Regions from separate parts of the Peribacillus sp. Aquil_B1 genome, predicted to be linked through region 1. Evidence: riboswitches for the same ligand, from Rfam matches in the RefSeq annotation. Region 1 holds a riboswitch; the other holds the start of a gene.
What was found. A riboswitch is a leader RNA that binds a small molecule or an ion and turns the genes downstream of it on or off. The one in region 1 is predicted to bind FMN.
Positions count from the first base shown of each region.

Region 2: linked by a shared signal. The riboswitch ahead of ribE (riboflavin synthase) and the one ahead of MPH60_RS06395 (ECF transporter S component) in region 1 are both predicted to bind FMN.

Region 1 covers NZ_JAKXEE010000001.1:1,255,392-1,262,610, reverse strand. Annotated here, with positions in the region: gene MPH60_RS06420 (LysM peptidoglycan-binding domain-containing protein) at 1-548, opposite strand, end outside; gene MPH60_RS06415 (CPBP family intramembrane glutamic endopeptidase) at 526-1,152, opposite strand; gene MPH60_RS06410 (RecQ family ATP-dependent DNA helicase) at 1,142-2,647, opposite strand; gene MPH60_RS06405 (helix-turn-helix domain-containing protein) at 2,650-3,711, opposite strand; gene MPH60_RS06400 (ferredoxin) at 4,002-4,250, shown strand; gene MPH60_RS06395 (ECF transporter S component) at 4,376-4,957, opposite strand; FMN riboswitch at 5,123-5,259, opposite strand; gene serA (phosphoglycerate dehydrogenase) at 5,558-7,132, shown strand.
Region 2 covers NZ_JAKXEE010000004.1:172,096-179,314, reverse strand. Annotated here, with positions in the region: gene MPH60_RS22150 (DHH family phosphoesterase) at 1-1,115, opposite strand, end outside; gene ribH (6,7-dimethyl-8-ribityllumazine synthase) at 1,515-1,985, opposite strand; partial or broken gene ribB (3,4-dihydroxy-2-butanone-4-phosphate synthase) at 2,065-2,703, opposite strand; gene ribE (riboflavin synthase) at 2,722-3,360, opposite strand; FMN riboswitch at 3,506-3,636, opposite strand; gene MPH60_RS22130 (TspO/MBR family protein) at 3,839-4,576, shown strand; gene megL (methionine gamma-lyase) at 4,573-5,748, opposite strand; gene MPH60_RS22120 (DEAD/DEAH box helicase) at 5,943-7,079, opposite strand; gene MPH60_RS22115 (ATP-binding protein) at 7,127-7,219, opposite strand, start outside.

The DNA.
Region 1 (7,219 bases):
TCTTCAGCTTCTTGCTTCGCTTTGGCCTTAGCCTCAGCTTCTTGCTGGGCTTTTACTTTTTCTTCAGCTTCTTGCTCCGCTCTGGCCTTTTCTTCAGCTTCTTGCTCCGCTTTGGCCTTTTCTTCAGCTTCTTGCTCCGCTTTGGCCTTTTCTTCAGCTTCTTGCTTCGCTTTGGCCTCTGCTTCTTCTTTTTCCTTCTCCTCTTCAGCCTTTGCCGACTCTTTTCCCTTTAAATCTTCTGCCGTTGCTGTAGTTGGAATCGATTCATTATCTTCCCCACTCAAGATGACTTGGTCACTTTTCGTACCCTGTACAGGCCTATCCTGCAGATATGTATAAAGGGTATAAAATCCAATTGGAAGCAAAATAAAAAATAACGCTAATAATTGTATCATTGGGAACTTACTCTTCCCTTTACTTTTTTTCTTTTTATTCTGGTGGACTTTGCTGCGCTTGGGCAATGATGATTTAGCCTTCTGACGTTCAATTCGCGAACGAAGTTCACCAGCCTGATCATTTTCTTTTTCATTCTTTTGTACCCGGCTCATTCAAGTCACCCCCTTTCTTGCTCAACCCTCTTTGCTTTTTGTTCCTGATTAAAATACCAAGGATAAAGTCAATCAAAAAGTGGGCCGTGATCGTCACGATGATATTATTAGTCATTTCAAATAGAAAACCGATAAAGAAGCTCAAAGCCAAAACATTTAAAAATAAAAACCAATTAAAAAGGTAACGATAATGAACGGCTGCAAAAATGAGGCTCGTAAGAATCAAACCAAAATGTGTTTGCAGCACTCCACGGAATAATAATTCTTCGCTTATCGCTACCGCTAAAGCTACGACAAAAATCATCGGGTATGACAAATTACTGAAAATGCGTTCGTTAATACCACCATCATCCTGATAGGAAGAGGGTGTCACTTTCATAAGCAATAAGTCGAATAGCACGACAATGACTCCTGCGGGAATTCCAATCAGCAAAATGTTCAGGTCATCATAGATAAATAAGTCGAAAAAGGCAGAACGGTCCTTAAATAAAATAATACCTAAAAAGATGGCTAACGTTAAGAGAATAATTTGTGTAAGAAACAAATTATATAGCAACTGTTTATCTGTAAGTTGTTTAATCATTTCAGCTTGCTTATTTTTCATTGCCATTTTCCTTCTTTAATAAGATATAAGCCAATTCCTTTTTCCACGAGGAAAAGGAATTGACCGGACCCACCTTGACTTCCGGCCATACATCAGCCATTTTTCCGGTATCCATCCCACAGTTATCACAGCAGATGGGGTTCACTTCCCGATGCTTTTCCCCAAAGTAGTCCAGTATCCCTAAACGGCGGCATTCCTGTGCATAGATCCAGTGCAGGAATTTATGCAGTTTTTCTTGATTACTGGACTTCCTCTTTTGACAATACTCTTTCATCTCTGCCACTTGATGTAGGCTATTGCCCGCAATAAACTGGGTAAAAAAACGCAGCTGGATTTCGTTCAACGAAAAGGATTGAGACAGCTGTTCTTTTTCTGGGAGGGTCAAATTCATCGGAATTTTTTGTGATGCATCAAGGAAAGAGCATACACCATCGATTTGTGAATCCGTAGGCAACTGTTGCTCCATCAAATGCAGCGGAAGCCCTTCATCCCCTTCGCTATATAATAAGACAGCCACACTTTGCTTCCGATCCCGTCCCGCCCTGCCTATCTCCTGAAGATATGCTTCCATCGTCGATGGGATATGAAAATGGATAACATATCTGACATCGGATTTATTCACACCCATTCCAAAAGCACTTGTTGCACATATGATCTTTAACTGGCCGGAAATGAATTGCTGCTGAATGAGCATCCTTTGTTCCTGTTCCATTCCACCGTGATAATAATTGACACTTTCGATCCCGTTTTCCTGTAAAAACCCTGTGACCGATTCCGCCACTTTTTTAGAGGAAAAATAAATAATCCCGCTTCCGGTAAATTTCCTGACAAGCTCCAGCACACGTGCTAGCTTCTCATCGTAGCTGAACATTCGCTCGACAATGATTGCAATATTTTCCCGATCAACAGATGAGACTGTTTCCTTGACCGGCTCAATATTGAGTTTGCCAACGATATCCCTCCGGACCTCATCGGTTGCAGTTGCTGTCAGGGCAAGAGTCAACGGATTGCTTAATTCACGTCTCACTTCTCCTAAATTCAAATAATCGGGACGGAAATCATACCCCCATTGTGAGATGCAGTGTGCTTCATCTATGACGAACAAGCCTATATCTATGGATTTCAAGGATTTTATCACACCATCCAGGCTTAGCATTTCAGGAGATAAAAAGATAAAACGATAACTATGCAACCGGTCGAAAGCTTTCCTTTTTTGATTTAATGTCAAAAAAGAGTTGAGGGTCAATACACTTTTTTCGCCACTCATCTTCAGCTGCTCTGCCTGATCCTGCATTAATGATAATAACGGGGAGACAATTAGGACAGTCTTATTTAAAAGATAAGCCGGCAGCTGGTAACATAATGATTTACCTGACCCGGTCGGTAGCATCGCTAAAGTATGATTGCCGGACATCAATGATTCGACCACTTCCTTTTGTCCAGGACGGAATTCATCAAAACCGAATTTTTCTTTGAGGACTCGTTCTATTTTCATCATCACTCACCTATTTTCGCAAGTACAAGTCTTATTTGGAAAAAGCTTATCTCTTTATTATCGACCATCTGCTTGATTGCTTTAAGCTTTTTCGTTCCAAGTTCCTTAATGGCTTCAGCAATTTTCCTCTCATCCTCGATCGTCACATAATCTGAAATCGGAAAACTCTTGTCCGATAAGACAATTTCTACGAGGTGATCTTCGATGGTGTTGACTTTCAAGCTGCGGATTTCAGCAATTTCACCCAGACTTTTCCCTTCCTGGATGTATCGTAAAGTAGTCTGTGTAGATTGTGTCAAATGAGGATTTCCACTACTTTTCCAATCATTTGTTAATGTGGACAAGAGAGGGTAATCCTTTCCCATTTCCATTTCGGCAAGCATTTGATGCAATGAGTCAAGGAATGTAAAGCGAACATACTCTTCTTCTACGTTTTTCCTTTTTGCAATCTGTTCAAACGTAAGTCCAATCCTGTTAATCCCGGTTATTTTCAAAATGAAAATGTCTCGTTTCATATCACTTTGACTTTCTAAAAGGGATATCAGTTCATCATATAGATGTTGGGCAATCAACGCTCGATCCTGACGATTGGCCTGTAAAAATTCCTTTACGAAGAATTGGATTTTGGGATTTCTTTGTATCGGATAAAAACGTCTTTCATTGTGGACAATATGGGATATGGTTTGAATGAGTAAGTTTAACCTTCCCCAGAAAACCGGGGTGATATTGTGATACTTCCAACCGTTTATATACGCTGGAAAAGGATTATTTTTAAAGTAATCGACTAACATTCCCTCACCTTGCATACTAATCTCATATGCATCTGGTTTATCCGTTAAATTAATCAAGTCATGCTTAAGTAAAAGTTCAATGTTTTGATTTAATTGCTGACGGGTAAATCGAGGTATTGTCCCAAAAATATCCGTTAGCCCGAATAAATGGGCATCCTGGATTGTTTGTGACGATTTCTTCCCCTGCAGCATATGGTATATAGCATAAATGGAACGTTCGCCTTGAAATTTTTTTATCGCATATAGAATGATGGCCTGTAGATAATTATTCATGGGACTCACATCCTTGTTTCATTTAACCAATAAACCCATTGTAACAAATAACTGCAAAAATCGCCGTTATTATTGATGAATACAATGGAAATTATGTGACTAAATGACGAATCGTGGAAAGAACCAAGTTCATTTTTTCAATGTTTTCCGTTGACATTGTGCTACATGATAGTTATTATCAATACAATTTCTATTGAAAAGTTTGGCATTCGGTCTTACAATAAGAAAGAGATAATAATCTGAAATAAAAAGATTATCAGTTGTCAATCAACTTAGGAGGGGTTATATTCATGGCTAAATTTACTATTGTGGATAAAGAAACATGCATAGCTTGTGGAGCTTGCGGAGCAGCGGCACCAGATATATATGATTACGATGACGAAGGGATTGCATTTGTTACCCTTGACGATAACGAGGGAATCGTTGAAATTCCTGATGTACTTATAGATGACATGATGGATGCATTTGAAGGATGCCCAACGGATTCTATTAAAGTTGCTGACGAGGCATTTGACGGAGATGCACTTAAATTCGAATAACGTACAGGCCATTTTCTATCGAAAATGGCTTTTCTTTTGCCATATCCCACACTAAAATTAAACAGGCATAAAAAAACAACCGAATACGAATATCCGGTTGTTTTTTATTTCTATCGTCAATGCCATTAAGCATTTTTATATAATGTTTGCTTATTGATCCATGTCTGTAATTTAATGAACAACAGCATGAATACAGATGTGATGAGTACGCCTTTAATTACATTGAAAGGCAAGATTGCCGTCGTAACGAACTTTCTTGACTCGGGTGCCGACATTGCATCCCATCCCATAAAGAAAGTATAAGCCGGTAAGAAGACATAATAGTTTAAAACACTCATGAATACTGCCATGGAAACTGTTCCCGCAAGTAAAGCGAATGTCATCCCTTTTTTAGAATTGATTTTCTGAAATACATAATAAGTCGGCAAGACAAACAGTATTCCGGCTATAAAGTTAGCGATATGCCCCACAGGTACGGCAGTCAAGGTCCCTGTCATGACTAAATCCAATAGGTTCTTAATGAACTCGACCAGTATTCCAGCCATCGGACCGAAAATTAATGCCGCCATCAGTGCTGGTATGTCGCTAAAATCAACATTGAGAAAAGGCGGGAATCCCGGAAACGGGAAATTTAAAAGCATCAATAAATAAGAAATGCTTCCCATCATGGCAAGTGTAACCGTTTTTTTCACTTTGTTCTTTTTCATAGGTCTCTCTCCTTCTTTTCCGATCTACCTGAAAAAGAGGTTAGGGTTCCAAAATATGTTGATGCTCAATAAAAAAACCTTTAATTCCAATAGAATTAAAGGGATAAATTAAAGGTTACATCAAACAAACGTTCAGCAAATAACTGTTGAAACGCACTCAGGAACCTCCATCTTCTCCCATCCAGACTATACTGTCGGCTTTGGAATCGCACCAAATCCTGCCTTGTAAGGCTCGCGGGCTTAGAAGAAGAAACTCCTTCATCACCGCCGGTGGGGAATTGCGCCCCGCCCCGAAGATAGATCTATAAAATTTTTTATACTTCCCATTATATCTGAATTACCTGTTTTTTGATAGCACTTTTTTTCTCAGTTGATTCATAGTGGATACACAAAATGAAAATACAAAATAATGAAAATTATTTTTTTATGTTATTCAATCCTTGATGAAGCCATTTATATCGCGACATTAAGCAGATGATCAGAAGATAGCTTTTCTGTTAAGCGCTTACATCCAGATAAGCCAAATTGACATATTCAGCATTTCAATTGTAAAATTAACTGAAATTTAAGATAATTCTTTTCCTAGGAAGGTGTTTAGACGTGTATCGGATTTTAGTAGCAGACGCCATTAAACCAGAAGGACTCGGACCGCTATCTGAGGCATCCAATATTCATCTCATTCAGAAGACCGTAGAGGAAGCTGCAAACGAACTTGATCAGATTGATGCAATTCTTGTAAGAAGTGCTACGAAGGTTTCGGAGGATTTAATGAACCGTATGCCGCAGCTAAAAATTATAGCACGCGCTGGTGTCGGTGTTGATAACATAGATATCCCCTCGGCGACAAAACGAGGGATTGTCGTGGTTAATGCACCTGACGGCAACACCATTTCAACAGCTGAACATACATTCGCCATGATGGCCTCATTAATGCGCCACATTCCGCAAGCTTATGCTTCACTGAAGAATGGGGATTGGAAACGTTCTTCATATACAGGTACTGAACTTCGTGGGAAAACATTAGGAATAATTGGCTTTGGACGTATCGGAGGGGAAATTGCCAAACGCGCTAAGGTATTCGGCATGGATGTCATTGTCTATGATCCGTTCCTTACTGTCGACCGAGCAAAGAAAATGTCCGTATCGGCCCTGCCGTTAGATGAATTGCTTCCTAAAGCAGACATCATTACTGTTCATACACCACTTACGAATGAAACTAGAGGATTAATCAATAAAGAAAAACTGCTTACCTGTAAAAAAGGGGTTTATGTACTGAACTGCGCTCGGGGCGGTATACTGAACGAAGATGATTTATATGAAATGTTAGTTCAAGGACATGTTGCAGGGGCGGCACTGGACGTTTTCGTCGAAGAACCTCCACTTGGCCATAAACTGCTTGAACTGGATAGCGTCATTGCTACACCGCATCTGGGTGCTTCCACTAAAGAAGCACAATTAAATGTTGCCGTACAGGTTGCCCAAGAAGTATTGACCTATTTCGAGGGAAATCCAGTCTCAAGTTCGATCAACCTTCCAGCCATATCTAAAGAAGTGTTTGAAAAGGTACAGCCGTTTTATCAGCTTGTTCAGCAAATGGGATCCATTGCTTCTCAGTGCATGAATGAAGGAATTCAGGAAATCTCCGTTACGTATGCAGGAGAATCATTGGATTTCGATACAGCGATTCTTACCAAAAGTCTAATCTCTGGATTTTTCAGATCAAGGGTCGATGCATCAGTAAATGAAGTGAATGCTTTGTTGATCGCAAAAGAGCGTGGCATAACCGTTGGTGAAAAAATCTCTACGGACTCTTTAGGTTACTCGAATTTGATCAGCCTAAAAGTAAAAGGCGACCACCGTGAATTAACAATCAGTGGGACCTATATCGAAAATTACGGTTCTCGAATTGTAAGTTTGAATGGTTTCAAAATCGACTTTCACCCAGAACCGAATTTACTTTATATCCAGCATACCGATAAACCTGGTGTAATCGGTAACGTAGGTAAGGTCCTGGGAGATCACGGAGTGAATATCGCCACCATGCAGGTTGGCCGAAAAGAAGCTGGCGGGGAAGCCATCATGGTTTTGAGCTTTGATTTACCATTGGAAGATAACATGAAACAATTTTTAATGGAAACAGAAGACATTACATTCATGGCCCGTATTTCATTATAAGAAAAAAAGTGCCCGTTAGCGCGGGCACTTTTTCTGTGAATGCATGGGGCTTTTGCCAACCATGGACAGAGTGTTTATAAACGCATT
Region 2 (7,219 bases), on a different contig from region 1:
GCGTATTTCCGCTTCATGTATTTTTCCGCTTCCGCAAATGTATCGAATGTTTTTTTCTGTTGTTTTCCGTTGATTTCAATAATCCATTGCTCTTCTTCATCTTCATAGATGAATATGTCCTGTTTGTCTCTCGTTGAATATAAGCAGCCCTCTGGGGAGTCCTTTACATTCAGTTGATTCTTATGTGCGTCTCGTTTAAGGGGCTCGGCAAAGAAGGTCTTTTCGACATATTGGCTATATGCCTTTTCGGACATGGTACAACCTGCCGCTTTTTGGTGGCCGCCTCCATCGTACTTGCCAGCAACTTCAGAAACATCAATATCGTCGTGAATTGTCCGGAAGCTGATTCTTTTACTTCCAACCATCAGGATCGCTATATAATCAAGATGCGAGAACTCTTTCGACAGTTCATTACCCAATTCTGAGTGATATGACTCTGCATGGACCACACCAGCTGTATGGGGACCGACCGTAGCCTGGTAGACTTCTCTTTTTTTCCTGTTTATGTACCGATCTACCCGACTCTCTTCAACATTCAGAAGGGTTTGCTCCACTTCGTCAAAAGTAAAGCTACCAGCAGTCGACAGCTTGTTTGCGATTTTCATTTCGAATTCCTCAATCGGAATCATGAAAAACAGGTCATTGAGCCGTTTTGCCGTTGCATTTTTATTGACTTCCCATTCCCAAGTATCGTATTGTCGGACCAATTCAACGAATTCAGCGACAATGCTTGAAGGTTCCAGGTATTTATTTTCAACTGCATACTGATAGAATAATGATGTCGCTGCCGTCTGTTTACCATCTTCCTGTTCGACAGTTACAGATGCCCAATCATGTTCGTTCAAATGCAATGCTGACTTATGGTGATCGATCAGCAGCGCTTTGCCTCCATCTTCCACAAACTGAGTAATCATTTTTTCGTTATCTTCATCAACCGATAAATCAGTAACGATCAATGTATCTTCAAGCTTGGCTTGCTCAAGAAATGCACCTACATTCTGATTAAGGCGACCAATTGAATTATAACTTACCACTACTTCTTCTCCGAAGGCCAGCTTAGCTATAATCCCGCAGCCGACTCCATCTAAATCATTATGTGTAAAGAGATGGTACACACAAACCCCTCCTAGTAACTAATAAATTTACTTTTCCCTAAAGACATGAATTTCAATTGCAATCTTTACAATTGTAGCATAATCATATCCGCATATTTTATCATGCTTCCATTACGTGATGCTTTTGTTCATTTTTTTTTTTGAAAAAACCCTAATGATTCTTTATTTTCCATGATTTATACCTAAAAACACATTACTTTGAAATCGAGGTATTTTCATGGAAGAGGTTGCTGCGAGAGTTGAAGATCAGCATTCACTAATCGATCAAATAGCTAGGAACTTTACCCAACTTTGAAGAAATTGCTTAATGGCTTAAGAAAGCTGACCCATTCCGACAAATGAACCGGTACATCAAAAAAGCCGCAGGGACGTTATTCCCTGCGGCTTCCTTATGCCAAATCACTGTTCAATCAATTTTCCAAGGTTGGCCATTTCAATGGCACTAACGGCCGCTTCATAGCCTTTGTTACCTGATTTAGTTCCTGCACGTTCAATCGCTTGTTCAATATTCTCAGTTGTCAGCAAACCGAAGATAACCGGTACACCTGTTTCCAAGGAAACGGAAGCCATGCCTTTAGCTGCTTCATTGCAGACATAATCATAATGTGAAGTGGCACCCCTGATTACCGTTCCAAGACCGATTACCGCATCATATTTACCTGTATTCACAAGTTTCTTAGCAATTAACGGAAGTTCAAAAGCACCCGGGACCCAAGCGATGTCAACATCATTCTCATCAACGCCATGACGCTTAAGGCCATCCAATGCCCCTCCTAAAAGCTTGCTTGTGATAAACTCATTAAATCTCCCTACCACGATGCCGACTTTCAATCCTGATCCGATTAATTGTGCTTCAATAGTTTTCCCCATGTCCAATTCCTCCTAATTTTAAAAAACAATATTATTTTTTTGTTTTGTTAAGATGTAATTCCTTAAATCCTCAAGCTTTCGGGATGTTCAGTTCAAGCTCCTGTTTCCCGATCGTATCATTTTGTTGAAGATACCGAATCAAATCGGCTATCGTAATGAATTTCAGGTTGAATTTAGCAGCGATGACTTCTAAATCGGATACCCGGGCCATCGATCCATCTTCATTCATGATTTCACAAATGACACCAGCTGGAGCGGCACCGCATAACTTCGCCAAGTCCACCGATGCCTCTGTATGTCCTGCCCTTCTTAATACGCCGCCTTCTTTTGCGACTATCGGAAAAGTGTGACCAGGCCTTTGGAAATCTTCAGCGACCGAATCTTCATTAAGAAGCTCAAGGATGGTCAAGGACCTTTCAAAAGCACTGATTCCTGTAGAGGTGCTTTTATGGTCGACACTTACCGTAAAAGCAGTGCCATGATGATCGGTATTTTCTCCTACCATAGGATGCAGTTTCAATTTCGCTGCCAGTTCTTCAGTGATGGTTGTACAAATCAAACCACGTCCATGCGTCGCCATGAAATTAATCGCTTCCGGTGTGGCCTTTTCGGCCAGCACTACAAAATCCCCTTCATTTTCACGGTCTTCATCATCGGATACGATTACTACCTTGCCAGCCTTCAAATCTTCTATCGCTTCTTCTATTGTATGGAACATCATTACACCGCCCTTTTATTAGAATCCATGCTCTGCCAAAAACTCTAAATTCAGTCCTGGTTTTGGATTGCCATTTTTCATTTGATGTATTATATATTTCCCTATCATGTCGTTTTCAATGTTAACGATATCGCCAGCCGCTTTTTGTCCCAATATGGTGTCCTGATGAGTCAATGGAATCAGTGATACAGTCAATAGGTTTCTTTCGATCCCAAATATCGTCAAGCTCGTCCCATCAATGGCCACGGATCCTTTTGGAATGCAAAAGGCACTGAGCCCCTCATCCAATTGGATTACATAATATACGGCATTTTCTTTCCGTTCTTTTTTTATGATCGTTCCGGTTCCGTCGATATGACCTGAAACAAAATGGCCTCCAAACCTTCCCTGTGCACTCATGGCTCGTTCAAGATTCACAGATGATCCCAATTTCAATGCCCGGATCGTGGAAGCTTTAACCGTTTCCGGCATCACGTCGACCGTAAACAGACTTTTCGTGAAGGACGTTACCGTTAAGCAGACCCCGTTGACTGAAATACTATCCCCCAGATGAACATCTTCAAGGATTTTTTCAGAACGAATCGATAACTCCATACTGCTTTTTCCTTTTTTCATGGAATGTACGGTCCCGATATCCTCAATGATTCCCGTAAACATGTTTTTCCCCCTTTTATAAAATATAAAAAACCCCTTAGGATGACCTAAGGAGTTAGCAGGAGAAATGAGTGAAAAAATTGTATACCTAAAAAGCCTAATATTTTCATTTTTGAAAAATTAGGCGTACGTATACACTTGGGTTCCACACGTCCTTCTCCCATCCAGACTTTACTGTCGGCTTTGGAATCTCACCAAATCCTGCCTTTAACAGGCTCGCGGGCTTAGAATTTCTTCATCACCGCCGGTTGGGATTTTCACCCGACCCCGAAGGACTAAAATAATATGAATCTTTGAATAGTTTATCACCATAAAGTGAAGATGTAAAATTTCTAACCTTAAATGGTTCAATTGTTACAGAAACTTTCTCTCTTTATGGAAAAGCGACCTCCAAGGTCCTCGATGTGCTCCAAAGAGGTTAATCAGGCTAAATTTGTGGAATAGGGTTAGAGAATCACAATTCATATAAGGAGGAAGCCTTATGCTTATTTCCATCATCAACTTGATTTTCTATCTGTTCGTCGTCACGATGAATTTTTTAGCTAATTTCCTGCCATTGAACGGCCAGACATCAGGAGAGATTTCCGATAAACTTGATGTCCTTTTCACTCCTGCCGGATATGTATTTTCCATATGGGGCTTGATCTATTTCCTGCTCGCCATCTGGGTATTCAGGCAGTTCTTAAGCAAACATCAAAACAGTCCTGCTTATAAGGCAGCCTTCCCTTGGTTCGCTTTAAGCTGTGTCTTGAATGGCGCTTGGCTTTTGGCTTGGCACTATGAACACTTTTTGTTATCCGTACTCATTATCATTGCTCTTTTGGCTACTTTAATGGTCATTTATACATGCATGAAAAAGGTGGAGCACACTCCTTTCGACCTATTTCCATTTTCCGTTTATACAGGCTGGGTAAGTGTTGCAACGATCGCTGACATTTCTTATTACCTCACGTATATCAAATGGGACGGTTTTGGGGTTTCAAGTTTAGCCTGGACGATCGTCCTGCTGATTGCAGCAACAATCCTGGCTTTAGTCTTTGCAGGTAAAAACCGGGATTGGTGCTATCCTCTCGTATTCGTTTGGGCGTTCATAGGCATCGGGATACGAAATAGCTCCGTCTATCCGGTAATTACGGACATTTCTTATATTCTGGCAGTCATCACTTTTATCGTATCCATCACCATCTTCATTAAAAATAGAAGGAAAATGGTAGCTTAAAATGCTTGCTGAAGATCTTGCCAGACATCCTGCCAAGCTTCTAGGCCAACTGAGAGACGGACCAGTTGGTCACTGATGCCCATTTGTTTCCGGGAATCTTCAGGAACGGCAGAGTGCGTCATGGTAGCGGGATGCTGGATCAATGTTTCGGCATCCCCAAGACTTACGGCAATTTTGATAAGTTTCAATTTATTGAGGAATTCCTGTGCATCCCGTTTTGTGCCATGCAATTCGAAAGAGATAAGGCCGCCGCCATGTTTCATCTGTTTTTGCATGATATAATGATCCGGTGAAGCTTCATCACCTGGATAATATACCTTTTTCACATTTGGTTGTTTCTTAAGTTCTTGAAAGATTGCCATTGCATTGGCCGAATGACGGTCCATCCTGACAGGCAAGGTCTTTAACCCCCGCAATAGTAACCAGGCATCGAATGGTGAAATGATACCACCAATATCCTTCTGTGTAGTCCCAGCTACCTGATTCATGAATTCCTTCTTACCGACGACAAGTCCCGCAACGACATCCCCATGCCCGCAAAGATATTTCGTAGCGCTATGAAGGACGATATCACAGCCATATTCAAGCGGTCTCTGTAGGTATGGCGTTGAAAACGTATTATCCACTACGACCGTCACATTATATTCCTTCGCAACTTTCACTACCATCTGTAAGTCAATCATTTTCATCGTCGGATTGATCGGGGTTTCTACATAGATGCAGGTCGTTTCCGGCCGGATCATTTTCCTTACCTGTTCTTCTGTATCCATTTCACAAAAATCATGAGTGATGCGGTATTTATTTTTCATTAGCTGCAGAAGGCCAAATGTACAACCATATAACCCCTGTGAGCACAGGATGTGATCATCTGTTTTCGTTAATGCAAAAAGCACAGCTGAAACGGCAGCCATGCCTGATCCGAAAGCAAGGCCAGCTTCCCCGCCTTCCAAAGCGGCAATCTTTTCTTCAAGCACCTGTACCGTTGGATTTCCAAGTCGTGAATATATATATCCATCTTCCATACCGGCGAAACGCCTCTCCCCTTGCTCGGCATTTTCGAAAGTGAATGTTGAGGTTTGGAATAAGGGTGTTGCCAAGCTTCCTAAATGCTTCTTCGAGTCATATCCTTCATGGATGACTGCCGTTTCAAACTGTTTATACTTTCCTGTCATACCGTCTCCTCCTAACCTATGTCTATTGCTATCATATGTCAAAAACCCATATAAAGGAAGCGTTTTCATTCATGATTATCACCCATTAATGAACCCCTGAGTTTAGTAAATATAATATGATTTCTGGAGAGTTGGATTTACCTACGGGCATTCGAAAAAAAGGGACAGCCGTCATGGCCGTCCCTTTTCCCGAATCATTCATCGACTACGATGTTTCCACCATAGAAGGTTACTCGCGTTAATGGCAGCTCCAGTTCACGAGCCATTTTTTTCAACTCTCGCTCTTCTCTTTCCGTTACGATTGAAATGACCGTGCCATCTGCACCTGCACGCCCAGTTCTCCCGGATCTATGGATATATTGTTCGATGTTGTCAGCCATATCAATATGGACGACCGCAGTAAGGCCTTTAATATCTAGCCCCCTTGCCGCTACATCCGTTGCTATCAGCATCGGGGATTTTCCGGAACGAAGCTTGCGCAGCGCTTTCTCCCTGTCGACTTTATTGGATTCGCCGTGAAGCACGCCCATTTCAATACCTTTATAGCTCAGCTTTTCATGTAAGACGCTCAGCTCTGCTATATCATTCAGGAAGGCAAGGGCCTTCACATCTTTAAGTCTTGTGATTTTCTCGAGAATCTTGGACTTTTCCCGTTTCTCAACAACAAAGTAAAGATGGTCCACCTTTGATTCCATTTTTTCATGCTTATCAACCTTGATCATTTCGGGTTCATTCATGAATCCCCTTGCCGCTTTTTCCGTTTCCTCCGGCAGGGTTGCTGAAAACACCATGATTTGCCGGTCTTTTAGCGTTGTTTTGATAATATTATTGATTGTTCCCATATGCTCCGGAGTGATCAATTGGTCACCTTCATCAAGGACTATCGTCTTAACTTCATGCATCTTCAATTTCTTTTGGGCAATCAATTCGTAAATCCGTCCCGGTGTTCCAGCAATCACCTGTGGACGCTTCTTCAGTTTGTCCAACTGCCTTTTCACATTAGCACCGCCGATGAATGCTGCACCCGTAATGTCGCTTCCCTCTGACCAAATGCGAATTTCTTCATTGATTTGCATGACCAGTTCTCGTGATGATGCCAAAATCAAGGCTTGGGGCGATTTTTTTTCAGGATCTATCTTTTCCAGCAATGGCAGTAAATATGCTAATGTTTTTCCTGTACCTGTCGGTGATTCGGCCATGATATCTTTTCCTTCGACAATCACGGGAATCGCTTTCGTTTGAATCGGGGTAAGTTGTCCGAATCCGGACTTTTTCCAGACCTCTTGTATATATGGTTTTCTATCGTTTATCAATGCAGGTAATTCGCTCATATCGTTCTCCTTTAATATAAAACTTTTCCTATCTTTCATAGTACCATTTATTCTTGGCCAGTAGCCAACGGAATGCGAATTGTAACCGTCGTCCCTTTGTTTATCTCACTTTCAAAATGCATTTCCCCCTGAAGGCGATG